4 regions of the Mesorhizobium sp. WSM3879 genome follow, and region 1 is predicted to be linked to each of the others. Evidence: riboswitches for the same ligand, from Rfam matches in the RefSeq annotation. Region 1 holds a riboswitch; each other region holds the start of a gene.
What was found. Region 1 has a riboswitch for cobalamin ahead of metE (5-methyltetrahydropteroyltriglutamate--homocysteine S-methyltransferase). Riboswitches for the same ligand answer to the same signal wherever they lie in the genome.
Positions count from the first base shown of each region.

Region 2: linked by a shared signal. The riboswitch ahead of bluB (5,6-dimethylbenzimidazole synthase) and the one ahead of metE (5-methyltetrahydropteroyltriglutamate--homocysteine S-methyltransferase) in region 1 are both predicted to bind cobalamin.
Region 3: linked by a shared signal. The riboswitch ahead of CK218_RS25600 (CbtB domain-containing protein) and the one ahead of metE (5-methyltetrahydropteroyltriglutamate--homocysteine S-methyltransferase) in region 1 are both predicted to bind cobalamin.
Region 4: linked by a shared signal. The riboswitch ahead of CK218_RS23640 (HoxN/HupN/NixA family nickel/cobalt transporter) and the one ahead of metE (5-methyltetrahydropteroyltriglutamate--homocysteine S-methyltransferase) in region 1 are both predicted to bind cobalamin.

Region 1 is NZ_NSFZ01000006.1:56,374-61,799, reverse strand. It holds gene CK218_RS30140 (hypothetical protein) at 1-186, shown strand, start outside; partial or broken gene CK218_RS15400 (prolyl oligopeptidase family serine peptidase) at 628-2,756, shown strand; cobalamin riboswitch at 3,195-3,394, shown strand; partial or broken gene metE (5-methyltetrahydropteroyltriglutamate--homocysteine S-methyltransferase) at 3,484-5,426, shown strand, end outside.
Region 2 is NZ_NSFZ01000002.1:427,479-432,904, reverse strand. It holds gene dxs (1-deoxy-D-xylulose-5-phosphate synthase) at 1-645, opposite strand, end outside; gene CK218_RS05475 (pirin family protein) at 778-1,698, opposite strand; gene CK218_RS05470 (DUF2277 domain-containing protein) at 1,707-1,973, opposite strand; gene CK218_RS05465 (exodeoxyribonuclease VII small subunit) at 2,165-2,416, opposite strand; gene CK218_RS05460 (histone deacetylase family protein) at 2,420-3,346, opposite strand; cobalamin riboswitch at 3,461-3,639, shown strand; gene bluB (5,6-dimethylbenzimidazole synthase) at 3,682-4,419, shown strand; gene CK218_RS05450 (hypothetical protein) at 4,450-5,426, opposite strand, start outside.
Region 3 is NZ_NSFZ01000014.1:142,111-147,536, reverse strand. It holds partial or broken gene CK218_RS31500 (MFS transporter) at 1-911, shown strand, start outside; gene CK218_RS25610 (aromatic ring-hydroxylating dioxygenase subunit alpha) at 880-2,079, opposite strand; gene CK218_RS25605 (gamma-glutamylcyclotransferase) at 2,221-2,907, shown strand; cobalamin riboswitch at 2,978-3,176, shown strand; gene CK218_RS25600 (CbtB domain-containing protein) at 3,213-3,392, shown strand; gene CK218_RS25595 (CbtA family protein) at 3,408-4,205, shown strand; gene cobU (bifunctional adenosylcobinamide kinase/adenosylcobinamide-phosphate guanylyltransferase) at 4,198-4,719, shown strand; gene cobO (cob(I)yrinic acid a,c-diamide adenosyltransferase) at 4,721-5,350, shown strand; gene cbiB (adenosylcobinamide-phosphate synthase CbiB) at 5,357-5,426, opposite strand, start outside.
Region 4 is NZ_NSFZ01000012.1:67,553-72,978, reverse strand. It holds gene CK218_RS23645 (HWE histidine kinase domain-containing protein) at 1-1,013, shown strand, start outside; gene CK218_RS23640 (HoxN/HupN/NixA family nickel/cobalt transporter) at 1,548-2,615, opposite strand; cobalamin riboswitch at 2,705-2,896, opposite strand; gene CK218_RS23635 (DOPA 4,5-dioxygenase family protein) at 2,977-3,384, opposite strand; gene CK218_RS23630 (hypothetical protein) at 3,627-4,352, opposite strand; gene CK218_RS30755 (hypothetical protein) at 4,884-5,027, shown strand; gene CK218_RS23625 (nucleoside hydrolase) at 5,058-5,426, opposite strand, start outside.

The DNA of each region.
Region 1 (5,426 bases):
GGCAACCCTTCAAATTACAGCGTGGCGATAGGGCACACGACTCATCCGCGTCTTGGCGGTTCGCTGTTCCTTAACGCTATGATCCTTGGGCAAATGCTGCCAGGATTTAACCCAAGTGAACGTATGTTGAAGGCTGCGGACGCTTGTATTGAGGAATGCCCCGTTCTTGGTGCGCCTTTCCAGTGAAAGAAGCGGAGAAATCGCAGTGACGTGGCAGATAGTGAACCGATTGTAGGCGGCTGTGCCGACCTTCTTATTCGGCATCTTCTCGTACTCCCAGGAATGGAAATACTGATTGGCGTCGATAACAACAAGAACGATCCGGCATCGAGATAAGCTGCCTTGCGCCGGAATTTGGCCCGCTGATTACCGGTACGCTCATTGTCGCGTTCGCGACGATGTCTGACATCGGACACAGCGCCGCCAGGGCGAGCCCATTGTTTAAACAAGGATTTCCCAGTTGGCACGACGGTTGCGGTCCTATGCGCAAAAGCACTGCGACGCCGCACCAACTGGGAAGAACTCATTCATGGTCACACTTTTCGAACATACGGGCGTCGCCGCAAAAATTGAGCCTTCTCGAGCAGACGAGAGCCATTGCGCTTTCATTCCTCAGGTCTTTCGGACATGACTGAATTCGATTTCCGCCCGACACTGAATGCGCCCGACGATGACCCCCATCTTTGGCTTGAAGATGTGGATGGTGAACGGGCACTTTCGTGGACCGCCAACCAGTCGGCGAAAACCTTGAAGGACTTCGCGGGAACGCAGTTCGAGCGCGACCGGGCGGCGCTTACGGCGATTTTCGATCGTCCCGGCCGGATTCCCCTGGTCACGCGCTGCGGTCCGTACCTCTACAATTTTTGGCAAGATGCTGGCAATCCGCGAGGACTGTGGCGCCGAACCACCCTTGCCCTCTACATGAACGCGGACGCCCAATGGGAGCTACTGCTCGATCTTGATGCGCTCGCGGCTAGCGACGGAGAGGACTGGGTCTGGAGTGGTGCGTTGATCGAGCCGGAGAGACGGGAAAGAGCCGTTCTGCGCCTGTCGCGAGGCGGCAGCGATGCGGTCGTGCATCGCGAATTCGACCTGAGCTCTCTCAGCTTTGTCGCCGACGGTTTCAATCTCCCAGAGGCCAAGGGCGACACTGATTGGCTCGACCCCAACACTCTTGTGCTATGCAGTGCGCTTGGCGATGGCATGGCAACGCGCTGCGGCTACCCACGCACCGTGCGACTGTGGAAGCGTGGCGCGGATCCGCTCACCGCGCCGGTAATCTTCGAGACCGGTTCCGAAACCCTCGGTGTGAATGGCCATCTGGACCGTACCGCCGAGAGCGAGCGCTTGTGGTTCATTGAGCAATTGGGCTGGCTCGCGAAGAAAGTCCACAGTGGTGATAGAAGCGGGCCGAAGACAGAGATCGACCTTCCGAAGGACGCCAGGTGGGCTAACTTCGGCGATTGGCTGGCGGTAAAGCCGCGCAAACCATGGACGGTCGCCGGGACGACCTATAGCGCCGACGCACTGATCGGCATTTCGCTTTCCTCTTTCCTTGCTGGTGAGCGTCATTTTAGTACCCTGTTTGAACCAGCCGAGAGGCGGTGCCTGCAGTCATTCTTCTGGAATGGCGGGAAGCTCATTATCCGCTACCTGGCGAACCTCGCTCGAGATTCGAGGTGTTCACCCCAGGCCCGCAGGAATGGACACGCCGAGCCCTGGACGCCTTGCCGTCGCAAGGGACTGTTCACCTCTGGTCACTCGATGCGGCAGATCACGAGACCAATGGGGAGGTCCTGGTTTGCGTTCAGGATCCGATCACGCCGCCGCAGCTTTTGCTGTTCGATCTCAAGGCCGCGCCGCCTCTCAGCGCTTCAGCAATTCTGAAGCGCAGCCCGGAGAATTTCGACGCATCCGCACTGGTGATCACACGCCACGAGGCAGTCTCGATTGATGGTGAGATGATCCCCTATACGCAGGTCGGTCCACCAAACGGGAACGGAGATGCCCCAGTTCATCTTACCGCCTATGGCGGGTTCGGCATATCGCTCCTGCCCTCCTACAACTCCACCCTCGGCAAGCTGTGGCTCGAGCGCGGCGGCACGTGTGTGGTGGCCAACATCCGCGGCGGCGGCGAGTTCGGCACCTGCTGGCACGAAGCCGGGCGCAGGGAGGGCAAGCGTCTCGCCCATGACGATTTCGCCGCCGTTGCCGCCGATCTCGTGCGAAGGGGCATCACACTGCCGAGGCGGATTGCCGCCCAGGGCGGCTCAAATGGCGGTCTGCTAATCGCCAACATGCTTACCCGCTATCCTGAGCGTTTCGGCGCGCTGTTCTGCACGGTTCCGCTTGTCGACATGCGCCGCTACACCAAGCTTCTGGCAGGCGCGAGTTGGATCGACGAATATGGCGATCCCGACAAGGCTGACGATTGGGCTTTCCTGAGTGAAATCTCGGCCTATCACGCCGCGTCGTCGGGACAGCCCTATCCGCCTATCCTGCTCGCCACCATGAGACGCGACGACCGCGTCCACCCGGGCCATGCGCGCAAGATGGCGGCAAAGCTGCAGGCCCCTGGCTATCCCGCTTACTTCTACGAGCCCAGCGCGGGCGGGCACGGCTACGGCAAGGACAATCGGGAGCGAGCCGCATTCATCAGCCTTGGTATCGGTTTCCTTCGCAGTGCGATCGGGTGGCATGCCGATGGCTTTCATAAAGGACCCGGAGCTCGACAAGGGCGAACTTCGGATGAGTGAGTACAGGTCGAGGACTGCGGCAAGGTACAAACCGTGCGAGTACAGTTTGCACAATGCGCGCTAGCGCCTTGTCGATCTCAATCAATCGACGGAGCACTTCACACCACAGACTACAATTCTGAAGAGCAAGGAGAAATATCATGGCAACAAAGCGAATGAACGTGGCGCGGGGAGTAGCAGCGGCCGTCGTCCTGGTGCTGCTGGCACAGCAGGCTGTCGCGTTTCCAAAATCCCCCTGCGCGTCTTACCCTCCCCCTCCACCTCCCCCTTATTGCTCGCGCCCGTCTACGACACCGATCTGCGAGCCAAGCTTTGGGCAGTTCCGCCTGCCCGGCTCGGGGGCATATTCGGACGACAGAGACCGATCAGCGCAAGGCGCTTTTCGCATAATCACATAAACATCTCGTTATATGGTATTGACAAGGAACGAAGCGGCTGTGATTGTGCGCATGTCATGGTTCTCCGCGCGGCACTGCCGTAGCGGAGCTAAGAGGGAAGCCGGTGCGATGCCGGCGCTGCCCCCGCAACTGTTACGGCGAGCCAAGCCCATTGATGTCACTGAGGCGAACGGCCTCGGGAAGACGGGCAGAGGCTTTGACCCGCGAGCCAGGAGACCTGCCACGTCGAACAACGTCCACGGGCGGGGTATCCGGTGGTCGCGGTAGCTCGGCTTCGTACCGCCTATTCGCGGGTTCCTTGTCCCCCGCCCCAACCATCGGGGTATGGCATGACTGTCTCTCAACGAATTGCTGTAGCAACGCTCGGCGTGCCGCGTATCGGTCGACGGCGGGAACTGAAATTCGCGCTTGAAAACTACTGGTCCGGAAAATCTCCCGCTGACGACTTGCTCGCGGCGGCGAAGACGCTGCGTGCCGCTAGCTGGAGGGAGCAGCACGATCGCGGCGTGTCGAAAATCCCGTCCAACGATTTCTCACTTTATGACCATGTGCTCGACACAGTCGCCATGGTCGGCGCCGTGCCGGCACGATACGCCTGGACTGGCGGCGAGGTCCCACTCGATATCTATTTCGCCATGGCGCGCGGCAACCAAGGTCAGGCCGCGGATCGTGGACATGCCGGTGACGAGCATGCGGCCAGTCGGCATGGCCTTGCCGCGATGGAAATGACCAAATGGTTCGACACCAACTATCATTACATAGTGCCGGAACTCACGGACGATCAGAGCTTTTCCCTCTCGTCGGCGAAACCGGTCGATCATTTCCTCGAGGCCAAGGCGCTCGGCATCCACACTCGCCCGGTCCTGCTTGGACCGGTTACCTTTCTCAAGTTGGCGAAGTCATCTGAGAAAGGTTTCAACCCTATCGCGCTCCTGCCACGGCTGCTGCCTGTCTACGAGGTGCTCCTGCAGAGGCTAAAGCTCGCGGGAGCCGATTGGGTGCAGATCGATGAGCCGGCGCTCGTGCTCGATCTGATTCCCAACGAACGGGATGCGCTCCAATTCGCCTACTCCCGGCTGTCGAAAGCAGCACCCGAGTTGAAGATCATGGTCGCTACCTATTTCGGATCGCTGGGAGACAATCTCGAGACCGCAATTTCTCTGCCCGTGGCGGGACTGCACGTGGATCTCGTGCGCGCTCCAGAGCAGTTGGACGCCATCGGCCGGCTCGCGCGGAAGGAACTTGTGCTCTCGCTCGGGCTGATCGACGGCCGCAACGTCTGGCGCGCGAACCTGCCTGCCGTACTTGACCGTATCAAGTCGATCGTCGCCGATTGGCCGCTGGAGCGGGTGGAGATTGCCCCGTCCTGCTCGATGCTGCATGTGCCGATCGACCTGGACATGGAGACGGCACTCGATGCGGATGTAAGGTCGTGGCTCGCCTTCGCAACGCAAAAGACCGACGAGCTGGTCGTGCTCGCCCGTGCCCTGGCCGAAGGCCGGGACGCAGTTGCCGCCGAACTGGAGGCGTCGGCTGAGGCTGCCGCCGTTCGCGCGACATCCGCGAAGGTGCATGATCCGCTGGTCGAAGGCCGGATCGCCAGCATCAAGGTCGGCATGACGCGTCGGAAGAGCGCATTTCCCGTCCGCTCCAAGCTTCAGGCCGACGCATTTGGTTTGCCCTCCTCCCCACCACGACGATCGGCTCCTTCCCGCAAACAGCCGAGATTCGCAAGGCGCGGGCAGCTCATGCCAAAGGCCAGCTGAGTTACATCGACTATGAAGCGTTCCTGAAGAAAGAGATAAGAGCCGCCGTTCGCTGGCAAGAAGAGATTGGACTCGACGTGCTGGTCCACGGCGAATTCGAGCGCAACGATATGGTGCAATATTTCGCCGAGCAGCTCTGCGGCTTCGCCTTCACGCAACACGGGTGGGTGCAGAGCTATGGCTCGCGCTTTGTGCGACCCCCGATCATCATTGGAGATGTGTCGCGACAAAATCCGATGACACTGGATTGGTGGCGATATGCCCAGTCGCTAACGCTGAAGCCGGTGAAGGGCATGCTTACCGGCCCGGTGACGATCCTCAACTGGTCCTTCGTCCGAGACGACCTTCCGCGCTCAGCCGTCTGCCGCCAGGTCGCGCTCGCCATTCGCGATGAAGTGAGCGACCTTGAAAAGGCCGGCGCCAAGATGATCCAGATCGACGAAGCCGCACTGCGGGAGGGCTTGCCGCTGCGCGCGGCCGACTGGGAGGCCTATCTCGACTGGGCC
Region 2 (5,426 bases), on a different contig from region 1:
GGTCAGCTTCTTGCCGAAATCGCGCAGGCCGAGATAAGTCTTGCCGGAGGCAAGCCTCGCCAGATAGGCGCTCATCGCGCCGGTCGGCGGGGCGATCGACATGTCGTTGTCGTTGAGGATGACGATCAGGCGGGCATTGAGCGCGCCGGCGTTGTTCATCGCCTCATAGGCCATCCCGGCGGACATGGCGCCGTCGCCGATGACGGCGATGACATTGTTGCGGCCGCCCGAAAGGTCGCGGCCCATCGCCATGCCGAGGCCGGCCGAAATCGAAGTCGAGGAATGCGCTGCGCCGAAGGGGTCGTATTCGCTCTCTGCGCGCCGGGTGAAGCCGGAGAGACCGCCTTCCTGGCGAAGCGTGCGGATGCGGTCGCGGCGGCCGGTCAGGATCTTGTGCGGATAGGCCTGGTGGCCAACGTCCCAGATCAGCCGGTCTTCCGGCGTGTTGAAGACATAGTGCAGCGCAACCGTAAGCTCGACGACGCCGAGACCGGCGCCAAGATGGCCGCCGGTGTGCGACACCGCGTCGATCAGCTCCGCGCGCAGTTCGGTCGCCAGCTGCGGCAGCTCGCGTTCATCAAGCGCCCGCAAATCCGCGGGAATGCGGACTTTGTCGAGGAGCGGCGTGTCAGGCTTCGGGTTCACTCGGGGACGGCCTGTCAACTTAACCTTGGGTTAACCTTCAAATATGCGCTTTGCTATGCGCGAGATAGGCTGACGGCGCGCCAATGTAAATGCGTGTCAGTGACGCGCCCGGCGCAGAATGTCCATTCTGCGCTAACCTTCCGGCAGCGGAATGAATTCTTCCTCATCGCCAGGAACGATATCGAAGCGGCCCGTCTTCCATTCTTCCTTGGCCTGCTCGATGCGTTCTTTCGAGGACGAAACGAAATTCCACCAGATATAACGCTTGGAGCCCAGCGACGCTCCGCCGAACAGCATGAAATGCGCGCCGCGCTCGGACGACACGACGATTTCCTCGCCCGGTTTGAACACCAAAAGCCGCTCGGCCGGGAAACGGTCGCCGGCAATCGAAACCTCGCCCTCCAGCGTGTAGATGGCGCGTTCCTCGGCGTCGCCGGGGATTTTGACGCTGGCGCCCGCCGCCAGCCGCAGATCGGCATAGAGCGTTTCCGAGGCGGTCGCGACGGGCGAGCGCAGCCCGGAAAATTCGCCGATGACGACGCGGCCGCTAACGCCCTCGGCATCGATTTCGGGCAGTTGGACGACCGACGTGTTCGCGAACACCGGGGCGATTTCTTCCTTGCTGTCCGGCAGCGCCAGCCAGGTTTGCAGGCCGGAAATCGACATCGGCGCGCCGCGCAATTCCTCGGGCGTGCGCTCGGAATGAACGATGCCGCGGCCGGCGGTCATCAAATTCACGTCGCCCGGCGCGATCACCATTTCGGTGCCGAGCGAGTCGCGATGCCTGATCTTGCCGTCGAACAGATAGGTGACGGTGGACAGCCCGATATGCGGATGCGGGCGCACGTCGATCGCGTGGCCGGCACGCAGGATGGCCGGGCCCATGCGGTCGAAGAAGATGAACGGACCGACCAGCCTGCGTTTCGCCGTCGGCAAGGCGCGGCGAACCTCGAAGCCGCCAATGTCCTTGGCGTTGGGAATGACCATCAACTCGATCTGGTCGCAGGCGAAGGCGTCGCCGGCCTCAGGATCGTTGCCCGGAAAGAAGCTCATGACCGGCGTCAGGCGAAGCGGAGCGCGGATCGGGCCTTCGCCTTGGCAGCCTCTTCCTCGCGGTTGCGCGGATGCTGGGTGGTTTCGAGGCTGTCAAGCAGTTCGCGCGCGGCGGCGGCGATCGCCTCGACGGCGTGGTTGAATGCATGCTCGTTGCGCTTGGACGGCTTGGACGCGCCGCTCAGCTTGCGCACGAACTGCAGCGCCGCGTCATGGACCTCGTCGTCGGTCGCCGGCGGATCGAAGTTGAACAGGGTCTTGATGTTTCGGCACATGCTTGAACTCCTTACCTGCTTTCTGCCCGAACCGATCTGACATTGTGCACCGAGGTGTGTTGAGATTCAGGTCAGACCGAGCCGAAAATGCTGGGTTCCGAGAACCGGACCGGAGCGTACTTGAAGGACGTGAGCACCGGAACCGCAGAAAGCCGCGTTTGCAGGCGGCCTCACCTGAATATCAATACACCTCACTCGGCGTCGAGCGGCTCCGTTCCAACCGGCTTGCCGTCGCGCGAGAGCCTGATCTTCTCGACCTTGTCCTCGGCGGCCTTGAGCAAGCGGTCGCAATGAGCCTTCAGCGCCTCGCCGCGCTCGTAGATCTTGATCGACTGGTCGAGCGGAACGTCGCCGCGCTCCAGATCATCGACGATCTTCTCCAGCGCGTCGAGCGCCTGTTCGAAGCTCATCGCCTTGACGTCTTGGTTAGCTTCATCAGCCATCATTCATCCCTTCATCAGCCGCCCGACATGGGCGGCGACCGAAAATGCCAGTCCTTGCAGATCGTAACCGCCCTCCAGCAGGCTGACGAGCCGGTTGCCGCTGTGGCGCCCGGCGCGCTCCATCAGTTGGCCGGTCGCCCAGTCGAAATCATCCTCGGTCAGGTTGATCGCGGCCAGCGGATCGCGATGGTGCGCATCGAAACCGGCGGAAATGATGATCAGATCCGGCTGGAAGGCGTCGATCGACGGCAGCACGCGCGACAGGAAGGCGTCGCGGAACGTGTCGCTGCCGGTGCTCGGCGCAAGCGGCGCGTTGACGATGTTGCCGGCGCCGGTCTCGCTCTTGGCACCGGTGCCCGGATAGAGCGGCATCTGGTGGGTCGAGCAATAGAGCACCGACGGATCGTCCCAGAAAATGTCCTGCGTGCCGTTGCCGTGATGCACATCCCAATCGACGATGGCGACGCGCTCGGCCTGGTGCTTCTCCTGCGCATAACGGGCGGCGATCGCCGCGGTGTTGAACAGGCAAAAGCCCATCGCGGTCGCTTTTTCGGCGTGATGGCCGGGCGGACGCGCGGCAACGAAGACATTGGCGGCACGGCCCTCAAACACATCGTCGACTGCGGCGTTGGCCGCGCCGATCGCCGTCACCGCCGCCTGCCAGCTTTTCGGGCTGGCGCTGGTGTCGGCATCGATCGAGACGATCCCCGTCTCGGGAATCGCAGCGCGGACACGGCCGACGAAATCCTCCGGATGCGCGTAAAGGATCGTCGCCTCGTCGCCTTCCGGCGCCTCGACGCGGTCGAGGGCCGAAAAAGCCTCGTCGTCGAGCACGCGCTCGATGGCGCGCAAACGGTCGGGCCGCTCGGGGTGGCCGGGCGGCGTGAGGTGTTCCAGGAATACCGGATGAGTGTAAAGACGAGTGGTCATGGCGCCTAATCTAGGCACCTGTCGCACGGATAGCCATGTTTCAGCGCCGAATGATTGGGGAAATCGCGCCCAATCGTGTCGCTGGCGGCATTGGCCCGGCTTCGGCTTCGCGATAAGGTCGCGTCGCTGCCTGGTGCCCGCAACGCGGGAGAATCGGGAACACGGTTGAAATCCGTGGCGTGCCCAACGCTGTGAGGGGGACCGCGCCGGCAAACGCCACTGTCCCAGACGGGAAGGCGCCGGATGCGGGTCGATCCCGAGCCAGAAGACCGGCCCGGCAGACATGGTCATCCGCATGGTCAGGCGGAGGACTGCTTATCGCAAGGGGACAAGCGATGCAGGCACGAACAGCCGCCGCCGGCGGCGATGACTTTGACCAATTGGCGCGCGACGCCGTCTACCGAGCCATGTTCACCCGGCGCGACGTGCGCAGCCATTTCCTTGCCGACGATCTCGACGACAGCGTTTTGGCGCGGCTGCTCACCGCGGCACACCACGCGCCGTCGGTCGGCTACATGCAGCCCTGGAACTTCATCATCATCCGGGACGCCACAAGGCGGCGGCAGGTGCGCGACCTGTTTTTGGCCGCGCGCGAACAGGAACTGCCGGCGATCGAGGTGGAGCGGCGGGCGCTCTACCGCAAGCTGAAGCTCGAGGGCATCTGCGAAAGCGCGCTCAACCTGTGCATCACCTGCGACCGCCAGCGCTCGAAGAACTCGCCGCTCGGGCGCTGGCACAATCCGGAGATGGACCTCTACAGCACCGTCTGCGCGGTGCAGAATTTCTGGCTCGCGGCGCGGGCGGAAGGCGTCGGGGTCGGCTGGGTGAGCATCATCGAGCCCGAAGCGCTGAAGCGACTGCTGTCGATCCCCGAGCACGTCACGCCGATCGCCTATCTCTGCGTCGGCCGCGTCTCGGAATTCGCGCCGAGGCCCGACCTCGAAGCGCATGGCTGGGGCAAGCGCCTGCCGCTGCCCGAGCTGGTGATGAGCGAGACCTTTTGCGGCGCCGGCGAGGCGCCGCTCAAATCGGCGATCGCTCGCCTTGGTTCCCGTGAAGGGGCGAAGCCGTGATCAGGCGGCCTTCGTGGCCGGGGCTGCTGCTCAAGCGGTCCTTGGCGAATCCCAGCGCGAGCCGCCGAAGGGGCTGAGCGCCTTGTCGCGCAATTCCCTGAACTTGGACGAGGCTTCGGCCAGGCGCCGGTCCCATTCCGGATTGGGGACCTGGCCCTCGATGGTGGCGAAGTAGACCTGCATCAGCGAAGCGACGGCGAAGGGCTCGATGAAAGCCGCCTTGAAGGCCCAGGCGAAGACGATGGCCAACACGAAGGCCCAGCCGGCAAGCTGGCCCGGCATGGCCCAGAGAATCGCGGCGGCGGGCGGCAGCATCAAAAGGAAGATGACGAAGGAAACACCCCACATGATCACCGCCAGCCAGACGGCGTTCTTGACCATCAACTTGCCGTTCTGCGCATAGAGCACGACGCCTTGCCTGGCGGTCTCGAAAGGCGAGTTGGAATGGGTGCGGATGTTGTAGCCGAGGATGATCTCGTCGACATAAGTCAGCGACAGGCGGATGACGGTGTTGATGAAGCTCACCAGACCGCTCAAGCCTGGAATTGGTAGGAACGCAGCAATGCCGCCGATCAGCCCTGTGATGGCGCGGATGGCGCCTTTCACCAGCTGGTCGACGACGAAAAGGATGTTGGCCTCGGCGAAGCGCTTCGTCACCACTTCGCGCGCATAGGCGATCTGGCCCTGGCCGTCGGGAACGTCCTGCCCGTCGATCAGATGGACCATGACGGCGATATGGCCTGCCTTGAGCACATAGAGAATGTATTCGCGGATCCAGTAGACGGCGATCGAGACCACGCCGAAGCCGACCACCCCACCCCACAAGGCAAAGGACATCGGCCCGTCCGGATCGGTCGAGATGTGGCCGACGCCGTAACCGACGCTGGCGCCGGTGCCGGTCGCTGTTATGTAGGCCACCGTGATGCCGAAATAGACGATGATGCGAAAGACGATGAACGGCCACGTCCGCATCATGATGGACACCGACCGCCCGATGCTGAAGTCCC
Region 3 (5,426 bases), on a different contig from region 1:
TCGGTGTTCTTCGTCACCCACACGCTGCCGGGACAACTCGCCGGGATGTGCCGTGTCATGGGGGCGAGCGCGCTGTCCATCACGCTTAACCTCTACATCATGGACCATATCCGCAAGACCGACTTCATGCAGGCGGAATCGCTGCGCATGGCTTGGTCGATGTTCGCCTGGACCGGCGGGCCGACGCTCGGCATTTTCCTCTATACGCGCTTCGGGATTTATGCCGCAAACGGCGCGGTCGTGGCTTTCGCGCTGCCGCTGCTGGCGTTGTTCTGGACCTATCGGCTGGGCGACAACCCTTCGATCCGTCCCGGCAAGAGCCGTCCGATCAACCCGCTCGCCAATATCGGCCGCTTCGTCGCGCAGCCGCGGTTGCGCCTCGCGTGGCTGATCGCCTTCGGGCGCTCGTGTTTCTGGACGACCTTCTTCGTCTATGGCCCGCTGTTCATGTGATCACGGGCGAGGGCAAGCTTGCCGGCGGGCTGCTGGTTTCGGCCGGCAATGCGCTTCTGTTCATGGCGATCTTCTGGGGCAGGGCGGGAAAGCGCTTCGGCGGCCGTCGGACCATGGCTTTCGCCTATTTCGCCATGGCGGCGATGCTCTTCGTGGCCGGCGGCGTCGGCGCCGCCGCGCCGCTGCTCACCGCCGCCTTCCTGCTCGGCGGCGCCTTGTTCACCATTGCGCTCGACGCGCTGGGCTCGACAGCCTTCATGCGCTCAGTGCGTTCCTATGAACGAGCGCAGATGGCGGCTGTCTACCGAACCTATCTCGATTTCTCCGAGCTGACGCCGCCGCTGGTCTATTCGGTGGTGCTCTCCTTCTTCGGTCTCGGCTCGGTGTTCGTCACGCTCGGCCTGTTGGCCGCCTTCTGTGGCTTCTTCACCTGGCGCTATCTGCCGAAGTCGTTTTGACCGGCTGCAACGCGGCATGGCGCCCACGCACCCACTCGTGGAAGCGGCGCAAATCGTACTCCTCGGGCATCAGCACGCCGGCCTGGTGGCGGATCGAGTGCATGCCCTTCTGGTTGATCTCGCAGATCGCGGCGTCCTCCTCCAGCACCTGCGCGCCGAAGGCGACGATGTTGTCGATATCGGTTTGTGCCAGGGCATCGGGCGCGAACAGCCATTCGGCGGTGAGTTCCGTCTGCTCCGGCCCGAGCGGGGCGAGACGCACCGTGCGGACATAGTCGACATGGCCGACGACGAACATCGAGGGCAGCGAGGTAGCGTAGGTCTGGCCGGCGGCTCGCTCGGCCGGCGTCAGCCCGGCAAAGACCGGCCCATGGACGCGTCCGTCGCGCGACCAGGTCTCGGCGCCGGCGCGTAGGCCGCCGGAAAACTCCGGCGCATCATTATCCGCATAGCGCGCCCATTCCGGATCGTCATGCCTCGCCATCAGGCCGCGCCCATAGATCGGCACCAGCCGCGACAGGTCCTTGTGCACGCCCGGGCAATGCAGGCATTCGTTGAAGTTCTCCCAGAAGATTTTCCAGTTGCAGTTCATCACCTTGGTGAGCCGGTGCCCGGGGACGAGCGTCTCCAGCGGCCAGTTCGAAAGATCGCGGGAGGCGGAGTCGAAGGAGGCTTCCGCCGAGCCATCGGGCTCCACTGCGAGATTGATGAAGACGAAGCCGCGCCACACTGACAGCGCCACCCGGTAGAGCGGATAATTGTCCTTGTCGAAGCCTTCGGGCAGCGATTTCGATGGGACACGGACGAGATCGCCGCGCAGCGAATAGGACCAGGCGTGGTAGGGGCAGGTGAGCAGCCTTGCCTTCAGCCGCCCTTCGCTTTCCTGGCAGAGCTGCGAGCCGCGATGCCGGCAGGTGTTGTGGAAGGCGCGCAAGCTCCCGGCCTCTTCGCGCAGCACGACGACCTGCTGCGAGCCGATACGCGCGGTTCGAAAGGCAAGAGGTTCCGCGAGATCGGCTTCGCGGCAAACCATGAGCCAGCTCCGATACCAGATCGCTTCGAGATCGAGCCGGTAAGCGTCGGCTTCCCGATAGGCGCTTGCAGGCAACGTCGGCTCGAGGCTGGTGAGGCCATTGTAGCGGCTGTGTTCGCTAGGATTTGGCTGCATGAGCGGCTCCCCTTGGCTGATGACAGCCGACACCCGGGCAGGACCGTTGTCAATTGCGCGGCCATTGTCGCTTCCGGGTGCTGCCCTTAAGGTCACTTCGTAATCGCCTGCGGTTTCGCCGGCTGCCCAGGATTGCAAAGTATGCCTGCAAGAACGATGTCGCTGACCGTGGAACTGGTCGCCCGCTGTTTTCGCGCGGTCGATGACCCGGGGCCCGACCCGGATGCCGAGCATCTCGTGGACAGCGACTATGAAGCCATGCTGGATGCATTCGAGGCCGAGCTACCTGCAACCGAGCCTCTCTGGCTGTTCGGCTACGGCTCGCTGATCTGGAAACCGGAAATCGAGCATTTTGAGGAGCGCGTCGCCGTGGCTCGCGGCTGGCATCGCTCCTTCTGCATGAAGATGACGCGCTGGCGCGGCACCAAGCAAAGGCCCGGCCTGATGATGGCGCTGGATCGTGGCGGCCAATGCAAGGGCGTTGCTTTCCGCCTGAACGGTGGTGACCGCCGGCAGGCGCTGGACAGGCTTTTTCGCCGCGAGATGACGCTGAAGCCGACCAGCTACCGACCGCGCCTGCTGCAACTCGCAACCGACAAGGGGCCGTTGAGAGCGCTTGCCTTCGTCATCAATCGCAAAGGCACGACCTATGCCGGCCCACTCAACGAAGACGAGGTGGTCGAAAGGCTGGCGACCTCGTGCGGCCACTGGGGTTCAGGCGCCGACTATCTCTACAACACGGTGAAGAACCTCGAACAGCGCGGTATTCACGACCGCCATTTGTGGCGATTGCAGAAGCTCGTCGCCGAGCGGATCGCCGGATCTTAGTCCGAAACCGGTGCCGCAATCACGCTGCGGCGTGACGGAATTTGGTTTGCCGGTCGCGACGATTCTGCCTATAGTCGATGGCGTCGTCGGTTCCGTTTTTGGAGCCAAGAGGGAATGCGGTGAGGGTGGAGTCTTTGCCCTAAGCCGTGGCTGCCCCCGCAACTGTGTGCGGTAGTCCTCTCCATATACCACTGAGGTTTGTCCTCGGGAAGGTGGGGAAGGGTGCGAATCCGCGAGCCAGGAGACCTGCCGGCGACAGGAAAGTTGACTTCGATGCCCTCGGGTGGAGGGCGAAAGGACAAGACATGAATACCGCTTCCGTCTCCCTCGGCGCCTCCGTCTCCTCGCAGTCGCGCATCATGCAGCTGGCTCTCGCCGCGCTGCTCGGCATTTTCGTCGTCGGTTTCGTCGGCTTCTCGCACATCGATGCGGTCCACAACGCTGCCCACGACTATCGTCACTCGATGGCTTTTCCCTGCCACTGACGAAGGCCCGATATCATGAATCTGTTTCGCAACGTCGTGTTCGTCGCGGCGATCGCAGGGCTCGTGGCGGGCATCGCGCTTGCCTGCATGCAGGCCTATGCGACCGTGCCGCTGATCCTCAAAGCGGAAGTCTATGAAAAGGCGAGTGGCGGTCATCACCACGACCATGCCGCCAACACTGGAACTGGCACTGCCATGAGCTCGGCCGAACCGGCGGGCAATGCGATGAGCAGCGCCGCTCCTGCGTCGACGGAAGCGGCGGCTCCGACCGAGGACGAGGGCTGGGCTCCGGCCGACGGCTTCGAGCGCTTCGCCTTCAACGTTGTCGCAAACATCGTCACCGGCATCGGCTTCGCGCTGATCCTGGTCGCGGTCTCGGAATTCGCCGGTGGCATCGGCAGCTGGCGCCAGGGCGTGTTCTGGGGCCTTGCCGGCTTTGCGGTTTTCACGCTCGCGCCCGGCCTCGGCCTGCCGCCGGAACTGCCGGCCATGCCGGCGGCGGAACTTCTGCCGCGCCAGATCTGGTGGATTTCGACGGTGGCCGCAACCGCGGTCGGCCTTGGATTGATCGCCTTTCGCAAGTCGCTGCCCTTGGCAATTCTGGCGGTCGTGCTGATCGTCGCTCCGCACGTAGTCGGCGCGCCGCAGCCCGTCAGCTTCGAGACGGCGATTCCCGAGGGGCTGCACCATCAGTTCGTGGTGGCGGTGACCCTCACCGATCTGGTCTTCTGGCTGGTGCTCGGTGCGGCCGTCGGTGTGGTGCGCGGCCGCTTCACCGGTACGTCGACCAGCCTGCGCGACAGCTTTGCCTGATCGCGCGGAGGGCCATCTGACCTTCATCATCGGCGGTGCGCGCTCCGGCAAGAGCGCGCATGCCGAGTGCCTGGTGGCGGCAAGCCCGTCGCCTTGGGCCTATATCGCCACCGCGCAGGCCTATGACGAGGAGATGCGCGAGCGCATCGCGCTGCATCGCTCGCGCCGCGGCAAAGGCTGGGTCACCGTCGATGCGCCGCTCGACCTGGTCGGCGCGATCGACGCCTTGCCCGATCACCAGCCGGTGCTTATCGATTGCCTGACATTGTGGCTGAGCAATCATATGCTGGCGGACCACGATATCGAGGCCGAGTGCCGGCGGCTCTCGGATGTGCTTTCGCAGCCGCGCGGACCGTGGTTTGTGGTGTCTAACGAAGTCGGGCTCGGCATCGTGCCGGACAATGCGCTGGCGCGCCGGTTCCGCGACGCCGCCGGGCGGCTCAACCAGCAGGTCGCGGCTGTCGCCGACAGCGTGCTGATGATGGTGGCGGGGCTGCCGCTCAAGGTGAAGTGACATGGGCGAGATCAAAGACACGATCATCGACGACAAGGATGCCGAACGCCATCGAGCCAAGATGGCCAAGCGCAAGGCGGTGCAGGATGCCGAGGTGGCCGGCAAGACGATCGAGAAGGGACTGCTGATCGTCAATACGGGGCCGGGCAAGGGCAAGACCACGGCTGCGTTCGGCCTGGCGCTGAGGATGCTTGGCTACGGCAAGCGCGTCGGCGTCGTCCAGTTCATCAAGGGCAAATGGCACACGGGCGAGAAGGATGCCTTCGCCGCCTTCGGCGATCGCGTCGTCTGGCACGCGATGGGCGAGGGCTTCACCTGGGAGACGCAGGACCTGAAGCGCGACATTGCCGCCGCCGAGGCTGCCTGGGCGAAGGCGCTCGAGCTGATTGCCGACCCTTCGATCAGCCTCGTCGTCCTCGACGAGCTCAACATCGCTCTGCGCTACGATTATCTCGAGCTGGAAAAGGTGGTCGCGGCGCTGAAGGCGCGCCGCGAGGGCCTGCATGTCGTCGTCACCGGCCGCAACGCCAAGCCGCTGCTGGTCGAGGCCGCCGATCTCGTCACCGAGATGGGGCTGACCAAGCACCATTTCGCGGCCGGTGTGAAGGCGCAGCAGGGGATTGAATTCTGAGGCGCCTTAGCCGCCGATCAAAATGGTCAGGTAGATCACCGTCGCCGATAGAATCGCGAACAGGCCGATCAACAGC
Region 4 (5,426 bases), on a different contig from region 1:
AAAGCGAGCAGCGGTTTCGCGCGCTGGTCAATGCCAGCTCCGACGTGGTTTATCGGATGAGCCCGGACTGGCAGGAAATGCATGAGCTGGACGGCCGCGGCTTCCTGTCGAGCGCTCAGGGGCCGGCGATCCGCTGGCGCGACGAATACCTGTTCCCGGAAGACCAGGCGAGCATCCAGGCGGCGATCGAGCGCGCCATCATGGAGCGCGGCGTGTTCGAGCTCGAGCACAGGGTGCGGCGCGCCGACGGGTCCGCCGGCTGGACCACCTCACGGGCAATCCCGATCGTCGATGACACCGGCAGCATCCTGGAATGGTTCGGCATGGCCGCCGACATCACCGAAAAACGGGCGAGCGAACAGCAGATCCAACTCTTGATGCGCGAGGTGAACCACCGCGTCAAAAACCAGTACGCCGTGATCCTTTCCATGATCCGCGAGACGAGCAAACGCGCGACGGACCCGCGCGCGTTCGAACACCAGATCCGCGAACGCATCATGGCGCTGTCGCGCTCGCACGACCTCTTGGTGCTCAACGACTGGCGCGGCGCAGGCATGGCCGACCTTGTGCGCGAACATTTGCGGCCGTTCGGACACGAAGAGCGCATCTCGCCATCCGGGCCGGACGTGACGCTGCGGCTGAACGCGGTGCAGAACATCGGCATGGCGCTGCATGAGCTGGGCACCAACGCGACGAAATACGGCGCCCTGGCCGGCGACGCCGGAACCGTGCGAATGGACTGGCGGGTAGCACCGGCCCCCGAAGGCAGCGACTTCGAGCTGGTCTGGGAGGAACATTTTTCCGAACCTGCCGCGGCCGCCGATGCCAAGCCGCACAAAGGCTTCGGCAGCGTCGTTCTCCAACGCGTCGTCCCCACCAGCCTCTCCGGCAGCGCCTCCATGGAACGGCTGCCCGGCCTCGTTCGCTGGACGCTCTCGGCGCCGCTCGCCAACGTGGTTGTCGCCCGCGGGGCGGAGCTGGACGGCGATGAGCAGATCGCCGGGCTGACGTGAGGGCGGCTGCATCCTGAGGGGACCGACCGGACGGCCGGCCGCAACGCCTCGGGACCCGCTGCGCCGCCGAGCCTGCCGTATCGCCGCACGTCGCTGGCCTGCGCTGCTCCCATTTTTGCTTTCCCCTTCCCCGCTTTTTTAGAACAGAAAAGCGCCAGCTTTTCTGTTCTGGACGCTGGATATTTGGACTCTGGATTCTGGCTTATGGATTATGGGGCTTATCCCAGGCCTTAACCCCTGGCTTATCCAAGCGCAGAATTCCGTCACGCTTCCAAAGGCTTGGGCTACGGGTCCTCAGCATGCCTTTGAAGCGCGTGCGCACGGGCCGGCGATCTCCTGTTGCTGTCTGCCAATAGTGAACAAAATAGGAACAAAAATGTCAAGCCGGGCACCGCTGCAGGGGCTGGCGATCGTCGCCTTTGCCGCCGTCGGCTTCCCGATGCCGAGGCATTCAAGGAGGCACGCTGGCAGCCCGCCGGCGTCTGATGGCAGAGAGATGCGGCTGGCCTGCTGCAGCCAGCCGCGGCCGGCGGCTCATGAACTCTTTGCTGCGGATCCGCTCTCCACATCATCCAGCCCCTTGGCCTTGTAGACGAGGTAGGAGATCGCCCAGGCGGCGATGAAGATGCCGATAATGGCGAAGCCCAGATTGTTGAAATTGTCGTTGAGCGTGCCGACGCCGTTCCAGAAGCCGCCCGACAGACCAAACTTGTCACCGATCAGGCCGAGCGCCTCGATGCCGCCGATCAGCACTGCGACAAGGACCGACACCAGGGTGATCGTCATGTTGTAGTACAGTTTGCGGATCGGCTTGACGAAGGCCCACTCATAGGCGCCGAGCATCATCACACCATCGGTCGTGTCAACCAGTGACATACCGGCCGCGAAAAGCACCGGGAAGACCAGAATGGCTTCGAACGGCACGCCCTTGGCCGCTTGTGCCGCGGACACGCCGAACATGGCGACTTCGGTCGCGGTGTCGAAGCCAAGGCCGAAGAGGAAACCAAGTGGGAACATGTGCCAGCTGCGCGACACCAGCCGGAACATCGGGCGGAAGACGCGGGCCAGGAAGCCGCGATTGTTGAGCAGCAGGTCCAGATCCTCCTCGACAAACGCCCCACCGGCCCGCACCCGCCGATAGCTTCTGTAGATCGAGAAGAAGATGACGATGTTCATCGCCGCGATGGCGAGCAGGAAGAGTGCGGAAACGCCGGTACTGATCGTGCCGCCAATCTCCTGAAGGCTCTGGAAACGGCCGAGCAGGGACGTTGCTGCCGCGATGGCCGCAGCGACAATGACGACGATCGTCGAATGGCCGAGTGCGAAAAAGAAGCCGACGGAGACCGGCCGTTTGCCGTTCTGCATCAGCTTGCGCGTGACGTTGTCGATGGCCGCTATGTGGTCGGCGTCGACGGCATGGCGCAAGCCGAGGCCATAAATAACGAGAGCGACGCCAAGCAATGTCGGCTTGTCGTGGAAGGCGACGAAAGCCCACAGCCACGCCCCGACGTTCAGAACGGCGAGCGCGCCGTAGATTGTTATCAGTCTGGCCTTCAGGTCGGGCGCGCTTTTGTTCAGCATTTTCGATAGTTGGATCAGCATGGTTCTGCCTTTGACGTTGCCTGTCATCGCAGGGAACTCGCCCCGCCGTCCGGCCAGGCGCGCACACCGGATCACCCCGTCCGATGTTCTGCTTTGACGTCCATGATGGCAGGTCTCCTGGCTCGCGGATTGCCGCCGCTTTCGCCTTCCCGGCCCATGCAGCCAGTGGCATCGTGAAAACGGCATGCCGCTTACAGTTGCGGGGGCAGCCACGGCTTTGGATTTCTCCGCACCGCGTTCCCTTTTGATCCCCGAAGGGAACCATCAGCGCGAATTCGCCACACCGCGGTTGGCCAGTCAATCGACAACTCCGACGGCCAGAGGCCCCTCACGCCATCGTGACGAGAGGGCTGCGCCCCCCTCACACCCCCAGCGTCGGCTCGGTATTCACCTCCAGCGCCTCTTCGGCCTCGTCCTCTTCGTCAAGCACGTCGCCCTTCACCGGCAGCGCCTGGCCGATCCAGATCGGGTCGATAAGGTGGTCACGCTTGGGGTTGGTGGTGTTGGGATGGATGAGGATGCTTAGGCCGCCATGGTTCAGCATCAGCCAGGGAACCAGCGTGGCAAAGATCTCGGTCGCGAAGGAGACCTGGTACATGGCTTGCTGGTGCGGGCCGACCGGCTCGTCGCGCCAATTGCCCAGGCGCACGCGGAAACGCTCTGCGATGCGCTGGCGCAGCCATTCGGCATGCTGCCGCTCGGCCTGCCCGCCGTAGTAGATATGGGCGTGATAGCTGGCGATCTCGGCGATCGGCCTGACTTCGTTCATCGCAATGCTCCCCTTCGATGATTTTTTGCGCCCGGCGGAACTCTAGCCGAAGCGCGGGCGCCTTGTCTGCAGCCGGCTGAGATCCGGACTGCGGTCGGCAGGGTTGTCGGATATGGCGCTCCCCCGCTCCGTCTCGGCTGCGCCGAGCCACCTCTCCCTTCCACCTTGTGGGGGCGAGGAATTGCCAAACCGCCGAGGTTGCAACCGGCAGGAAGGATGGCAACGGCCGTTGTGCCTTTGGCCTAAATCACCGCGGTGACCGCGCCCTTCGCATTTAGGCGGCAGCCGACTTTCGCCTGCCTCACTTCGATGCCGCCTCGCCTGTCATAGTCTATGCGCACCTCGATCGGCGCGTTGAGCCCGCTTCGGCGTTGACGCAAGGGGCCGGCGCTGACCGTGTAAACACGCACGGCGCCGAGGGGCTTGGCGGCCGCCGTGATCGCGGCGCGACAGGCGCGCACCACGGCGGCCGGCGTGCCCCGTATCGCCTTCGGAGGTGACAGCGGCGCGATGCGATAGCCTTTGGTGACCCGCCGGAGGTCGCCGCCGGCGGATCTGGAGGGCCTCAGCACTGGAGGCAGCACAATGGTCTGCGTCGCGCTCTTGGCCAAAGCAGGGGCTGTCGGCACCGCGGCCGGGTTCTGCGCAGAGGCAGCCGATCCGCTGACGGCGGAAGGATCGTCGCCCGCGGCGGCGCCGCCCACGCTTGTCGAAACGCCTGTGCTGGTGCTGCCCAGATTGCCGCCGGCATTGACGCCGAGCGATCCGCCGCCAGTCGATGCGCCGACGTTTGCGCCGCCGACACCGTCGGCACTGGCGCCCACGCCCGCCGACACGCCTTGCGAACCGGCGCCCAATCCGGCGCCCACGCCGATGCCGCCGACCTTGCCGCCGACGCCGACGTCAAGCGCCGAGGCAGGCCCGATCGGGATGGCGATCGCCAGCGCGGCTGCTAGGTATTTTTTCATGGCCAGACCTTTGTTCCAAGGCCAACCTTGTGTGGCTCCTCATCGAGCGTCCGCTCGACAGCGGTCTGCGAAGCCTTCGTCGCGCGAATGCGTGCCGAGCGATGGCGACTTCTCGCCCTGCCAGGCATCGGCCTCGGCGGTGACCGGCGCGGCTGGAGGCCGCTCGAAAGACGAATGATAGAAAAGCGGTCTCGGCAACGCCAAGCACTGAAAAAGGCTTAGGACTTCTCCTTTCAACTTAGCTGTCGACAGCAGGGCAAGTTTGAGCTCGCCTACGCGCTGCTAACGGGCAACTTTCAAATTAGTTTCAACTAAAATGCAACAGAACAAGGACACCACCGTGCCAGCGCCGGTTGCTGATGCCGACGCCGGGCTCTCGTCGGAGTGGCCCCGTCTCGCTTCGCCGGGCCAATTCTCCCCCACCTCCTGGCGTGCGCCGGCCTGGAGGCTTGAGAGTCGCCCAGGGCGGCAAGGCGCCCGCGCTACCGGCTCGAAGCCGCAACGCTCATCGCGCTGGCCGACAAGGACGCGGTGCTGGTCGGCCAGGCCGACCTGTTGCGATCGATGGTCGAGGGTGCGGCCGGCGATGCGATCCTGGCCAACAAGCGCGAGATCGAGACCGGCATCGCCGCCATCAGCGCCACATTGCGCGACAGGCAATCGTTCCTGCTGTGAGGGCCGGCTAGGCCTTGCCCCTGGAGCGCCTCACGCCTTTTGACTGGTGAGGCGCTCGAGCGCATCGACGATCAGGTCGCAGAATTTCGCATGGTCGAGCTTCATCGCCACGGTGTGGCGGAAATCGACCTGCTCGCTCGCCGTGCCGCCGAAATGGCGCATGCCGCCCAGCTTCTCGAAATTGCAGACCGTCATGCCCTTGGTCCAGCGTCCGGCAAGCTCGACGCGGATATCGGCCTTCTCGGTGGTGAAGACGCCTGCATCGATCATCGCCGCCACGCAGCAGGCGTCATGGACGGCGGGATAGGCTATCTGCAGCAGGCCGCCATGCGTGGTCGCGATGAATTCCCAGATGTCGAGGATGAATTTGGCGATCGGCCCGCCGACGGCGCGCACCCT